DNA from 2 places in the Paenibacillus shunpengii genome. Region 2 is predicted to be linked to the other one. Evidence: predicted binding sites of a transcription regulator. Region 2 holds the regulator's gene; the other holds the start of a gene.
What was found. Region 2 encodes LexA, which represses DNA repair genes until DNA is damaged. Its sites were predicted from a motif close to CGAACATATGTTCG; they were not measured.
Positions count from the first base shown of each region.

Region 1: recA (recombinase RecA) is a predicted target of LexA. The motif match lies at 1,229-1,242, and genes of this name have one in related genera.

Region 1 is NZ_JBHUMJ010000002.1:1,437,267-1,440,483, forward strand. Features, by position in the region: gene ACFSVM_RS06850 (competence/damage-inducible protein A) at 1-1,052, shown strand, start outside; gene recA (recombinase RecA) at 1,313-2,374, shown strand; gene ACFSVM_RS06860 (regulatory protein RecX) at 2,485-3,217, shown strand, end outside.
Region 2 is NZ_JBHUMJ010000002.1:2,922,260-2,925,476, forward strand. Features, by position in the region: gene ACFSVM_RS13600 (DUF896 domain-containing protein) at 1-184, opposite strand, end outside; gene ACFSVM_RS13605 (LysM peptidoglycan-binding domain-containing protein) at 348-716, opposite strand; gene lexA (transcriptional repressor LexA) at 896-1,528, shown strand; gene glnA (type I glutamate--ammonia ligase) at 1,795-3,123, opposite strand.

The DNA.
Region 1 (3,217 bases), 1.5 Mb from region 2:
CTCAGGATGATATTACAAAGGATGTTGTAGCTGAGCTGCTGGGCAGAGAGCTTCATATCGAACAGCGGTCTCTGGATAAGATTGAGCAAATGTTTACGAGCCGCGGAACGCTGATGACCGAGAACAACAAGCGTCAAGCGACATTAATAGAAGGGGCAACCCCGCTTACGAATGAGACAGGGCTTGCTCTCGGAAATGCGATTTTTCAAGATGATCATTATTATATTATTTTGCCCGGACCTCCCAAAGAGTTGAAACCCATGTTTACAAATCATGCTGTGCCATGGCTTCAGCAGCATGCGCTTACTGGCGAGATGCCGATCTACTCTAAAATGCTGAAGTTTGCGGGGATCGGTGAATCTATGCTGGAGGATAAGCTGAAGGATCTTATTTCGGCACAGACCGATCCGACGATTGCTCCGTATGCTGGAGAAGGTGAAGTGACGGTTCGTATCTCTACCAAAGCCGGAAGCGAAAGTGAAGCGATGGTCAAGTTGAATGAGCTTGAAGTGCAGATTCAACAGCGGTTGCCGGAGCATTTGTATGCAAGCCATGATATTCCTATTGAGCATGTCATTGTAGAGATGATGGCTGACCGTGAACTGACGTTGGGGGCTGCAGAGAGCTGTACAGGAGGTCTGCTCATGGAGCTTCTGACATCCATACCGGGGAGCGGGACCATGCTTCGTGGCGGGATCGTGTGCTATACAAATGAAATGAAGGAGAAGCTGTTGAACGTTCCCCATGCATACTTAGAAGGGGAGGATGCTCCTGGCGCGGTTAGTCCTGAAGTGGCCAAAGTGCTTGCAGAACAAGTTCGGATGATAACGGATGCTGATTATGGCTTGGCGGTTACGGGAGTAGCTGGTCCTGGTTATTCAGAGCGCAAGAAAGTCGGCCTTGTATATATCGGCATAGCGGAGCGCGGGGGAGAAACAGAGATTCACGAGCTTAACTTGAGCGGCAACCGGGAAACGATTCGAATTCGTTCTGCCAAAACGCTGCTATACCGTTTGTGGCGCAAGCTTGTTGAGAACGAGAAGCTGGACTGATGCTATTGTGGCCTGGGTCATACCCGTTTGACGACCAGCGTGGGAAGCAGTATACTGTATGTATCGGAAGAACCGAAGCGAACTCGTTTTGCGCTGGTTCTTCCTTTTTTATTTTATTGTTTCCAAATATGAAAGTGAGAGTGAGACAGGTGGGCGCCCGCTCCTCCAAAAAAAAACGAATGTATGTTCTCAAAAAATGCTTGGCAAACGACCATAAAGAGAGTATCATATACTTATAAACAAAGAAGGATGTGAGTTTATTGTCAGATCGTCGTGCTGCGCTGGATATGGCGCTCCGTCAAATAGAGAAGCAATTTGGTAAAGGTTCAATTATGAAACTGGGTGAATCAACTCACATGCAAGTCGAAATTGTACCCAGTGGATCAATTGCTTTGGATATTGCACTAGGAACCGGCGGTTTCCCTAGAGGCCGGATTATTGAAATATATGGACCTGAATCTTCTGGTAAAACAACCGTTGCGCTTCATGCTATTGCTGAAGTACAGAAGCAAGGTGGACAAGCTGCATTTATCGATGCAGAGCATGCACTTGATCCGCAATACGCTAGAAAGTTAGGCGTTAACATTGATGAATTGCTGTTGTCCCAGCCGGACACAGGTGAGCAAGGTCTAGAGATTGCAGAGGCGCTCGTACGCAGTGGCGCGGTTGATATCGTTATTATCGACTCTGTAGCTGCACTCGTGCCGAAGGCAGAGATTGAAGGCGATATGGGAGATTCCCACGTGGGTCTGCAAGCACGTCTGATGTCTCAAGCTCTTCGTAAGCTGTCTGGTGCGATCAGCAAATCGAAGACGATTGCGATCTTCATTAACCAGCTTCGCGAGAAAGTCGGCATCATGTTTGGTAACCCAGAGACCACTCCTGGTGGTCGTGCTCTTAAATTCTACTCCACTGTACGTCTTGACGTACGCCGTGTAGAGAGCATCAAGATGGGGAACGATGTTGTCGGGAACCGGACTCGGATTAAGGTCGTGAAGAATAAGGTTGCTCCTCCATTTAAGCAAGCAGAAGTTGATATTATGTATGGTGAAGGAATTTCCAGAGAAGGAAGTCTGCTCGATATCGCCACAGAATACAACATCGTGGATAAGAGTGGTGCGTGGTATTCCTATAACGGTGATCGTTTAGGCCAAGGCCGTGAGAATTCGAAGCAGTTCTTGAAGGAGAATCCTGAGCTTACACAAACTATTGAGCTGAAAGTGCGTGAAGCAAGCAACTTGACAACGACTGTTCCAGCTCAGTCTGATGCTGAGAAAGCGAAGGAAGCTGAAGAAGAACAGGAATTGTTCGAAATAGAATAATAGTATTCTTTTGATTTTCTGTAAACCGCAGCTCACTTTGATCTGCGGTTTTTTGTCTAGTTATACGAATGCACCACAAATTTAGTTATGAGGGAAGTGAGAGACACAGGATGAACGACAATGACGAGCAGGATATGATCCAGGACATAGAGCAGGGTGTCTCCCATTTTCCTAATGAATCACTAGAGATCACCCGAGTGGAGAAGCTGCGAGGGCGTGAAGCGAGGTATATGATATCATTTGGTTCATATGAGCTGTCTGTATTGGAAGACGTAATGATCAAGTACCGAATGATCAAGGGAAATTCATTTCACAAAACGGAGCTTGAAGAAATTGTTATCGCTGATGAGAAACAGCGAGCTTATGTACAAAGTCTAAAATTCCTGGAACGGAAGCCGCGGACAAGGCATGAGATGGCACAGAAGCTGAAGCAAAAGGAATATGTGGATTCAATAATTGAAGATGTATTATCAAGGCTGGAGCAAGAGAGGCTGATTGATGATTCATTCTATGCAAAAGAATGGGCTAGACAGCGTATTTCCAACCACCGAAAGGGGAAACTGTGGGTAGGGCAGGAGCTCCGGCAAAAAGGGATAGCCAAAGAACATATTCAGGTTGCTCTTGGCGAAGTCAGTCTAGAGGAAGAATGGGACAGCGCGATGACTGCTGGACGCAAGAAGTGGGATCAGGTTAAAGGAGATCTGCTCGAGAAGAAACGTAAAACCTACCCCTTCTTAATGCGCCGTGGATATTCTGGAGAGGTCACAAGGAAGGTCATCGGACAGCTTCAATCACAGTATGCGGATGAGTATGCAGGGGAAGTGGATGAAGAGGATATGATCG
Region 2 (3,217 bases):
TGTCGCCGCTTACATCGTCCACAATTTCAATGGATTCCAGCTGCTGACGGAAGTTGCTGCGGATGTTGTTCAAATAGATCTCTCTAAGCTCAGCCCGTTCAGCCAATTCTGCATCATTAAGCCCGGATTCCTTCTGCTTGCGGGCAAGCTCATTAATCCGCGCAACTAGACTTTCAATATCCAACTTTCTTCCCCTCCAAAATGCATAGTCTCTTTAACTTTGACATGATTAGAAAAGGTTGTCAAGGTAAATACCTGTATAGTCAGCATTTGATGCAGAATAGAAAAAAAGACGCAGATTAAGCCGCGTCCTTAGCATGTTATAAATTATAAACGAATTATACATATCAATCAAAATAAGGGAGATTTAACAGCTGTCCTGTTTGTATATGAGAGCTGGATAAACCATTAATATGCTGAATTTGATTAACATAATCTCTTATATCCATACCTTCCGGCTTATGCTCTGTACCGATCGCCCATAAAGTATCGCCAGGCTCCACAACAATCTTCTCGTATGCTACCTCTTGACCCGCGTCTGCAAATACCGTCATGAAACCCGTTAAGCTCAGAAGAAGGATTGAAGCTATCAATATCAAACGGATTAGTCTCTGCTTGTTCTTCTTCATTATAATATGTATCGTCTCACCCAAATTATTATTAGTCGATTCATCTGTTCTAGAATGTATGCTGTGATAAGTGCTGTATTTAAGCATTATTCCAACCTCCAAACGTTTGTTCTCATTCCTTACAAAACTCACTATAACACGAACATGTGTTTTGGGCAATAGTTTTTGAGAACAATTGTTCTGTATTTTTTTAGAACTAATGTTTGTACGAACGGAGGTTCTATGCTATAATTTTCCCAAACGTTATTATGTGGAGTTGATACGGTATGTCGAAGGTATCCAGCAGGCAGTTAGCAATTCTGGAGTTTATACGCAATGAAGTCCGATTGAAAGGATATCCGCCGTCCGTAAGAGAGATTGGTGAAGCTGTTGGTCTGGCCTCCAGTTCAACCGTTCACGGACACCTGGATCGTCTGGAGAAGAAGGGGTTAATTCGTAGAGACCCTACTAAACCACGGGCTATTGAATTGCTTGGTCAAGATGATAGTGATGATAATGTTCTTCAATTTACGCAGACAGTTGCTCGTGTTCCTGTCGTTGGTAAAGTCACTGCTGGTATTCCAATCACAGCTACAGAGAATATTGAAGATTATTTCCCACTGCCGATGCAATATGTTGGCGAGGAGAAGGTATTCATGCTATCTGTTGTCGGGGACAGTATGATTGAGGCGGGAATTTCGAATGGTGACTATGTTATCGTCCGCCAGCAGCAAACAGCGAATAACGGAGACATCGTCGTCGCGATGACGGAAGATGATGAAGCTACCGTTAAGACGTTCTATAAAGAGAAGGACCATATTCGCTTGCAGCCAGAGAATCCTACATACGAACCTCTCCGGCTTACGAAAGTAACCATTTTGGGTAAGGTTATCGGCTTGTTCCGTGACTTCCTTCATTAATTTGCCATTCTTTTATTTCTAGTATAGTATGTACAAAGCCGAGATCTTCTTGAGAAGATCTCGGCTTATTTTGTAGTAAGATGTAAGTAGTTTCTGAAATACTAATATCCAGCATGCTCTCTACTCGCCTACTCGGGTGATTAAGCACTGCATTCAGTCGTTACGAGCAAGAATTTGAAGCCTACTAGTCATAATATTGTTTAAATTGTTTTCTCACCAAAAAAAGAAAAACCCTTGAGCGCTTAGAGCGCCAAGGGTTTCCGGTTTTAGTAAAGCGTCAAATATTGATCGCGTTCCCATTGATGTACTTGTGTTCTATACATGTCCCACTCGATTTCTTTCAGTTCATAGAAGTGAGCCAGGGCATGATCTCCAAGCGCCTCAGTGATAACTTCGCTGCGGATCAGCTCATGCAATGCTTCCTTCAGATCAGCTGGGAGTGAAGGAATACCTTCTTCAATACGCTCTTCTTCAGACATGATGTAAATGTTGCGGTCGATTGGAGCAGGTAGACTCAGCTCACGGTTAATTCCATCCAATCCGGCTTTGAGCATAACAGCCAGTGCCAGATAAGGGTTCGCAGCAGGGTCTGGATTACGTACTTCAACACGAGTACTCAGCCCGCGGGAAGCCGGAATACGGATCATCGGACTACGGTTACTTGCAGACCATGCTACATAGCAAGGTGCTTCATAACCAGGAACCAAACGTTTGTAAGAGTTCACTGTCGGATTCGTAATTGCTGCCATAGCACGTGCATGCTTGAGAATACCAGCCATGTAGTGGCGAGCTGTCTTGCTGAGTCCCAAAGTATCGGATTCATCATAGAATGTATTCACATTGTCTTTGAATAGAGATTGGTGGCAGTGCATACCCGAACCATTCATACCGAACAGCGGCTTAGGCATAAATGTCGCATGCAGTCCATGCTGACGAGCAATCGTTTTGACAACCAGCTTAAAGGTTTGGATCTGGTCAGCAGCCTTAATGGCATCGGCGTATTTAAAGTCAATCTCATGCTGCCCAGGAGCAACCTCATGGTGTGAAGCTTCAATTTCAAAGCCCATTTCCTCAAGTGTCAGCACGATTTCACGACGGCAGTTCTCTCCAAGATCGGTAGGAGCAAGGTCAAAATAACCACCTTGGTCATTCAGCTCTTCCGTTGGATTACCATTAGCATCCGTACGGAACAGGAAGAATTCAGGTTCTGGACCTACATTCATCGAAGTGTAGCCCATTTGCTCTGCTTCTGTCAGCACACGCTTCAGAATACCGCGTGGGTCCCCCGCAAACGGAGTTCCGTCCGGCATATACACATCACAAATAAGACGCGCAACACGATTCTCTGTTACCCACGGGAAAATAACCCATGTGTCCAGATCCGGGTACAAGTACATATCTGATTCTTCAATACGAACGTAGCCTTCAATGGAGGAGCCGTCGAACATCATCTTGTTGTCGAGTGCTTTCTCCAGCTGGCTTACGGGAATTTCAACGTTCTTAATTGTTCCGAGCAGATCGGTAAACTGCAAACGAATAAAACGTACATTTTCTTCTTTCGCTATGCGGAGAATGTCATCTTTTGTATAACTCACTATATCCTCTCCCTCTTCTTCTTAAAAGTATCAGCTACAACAAGTATTGCTATTGCAGATTGATGATATACCGCAGATAACGCCACTACAGAGC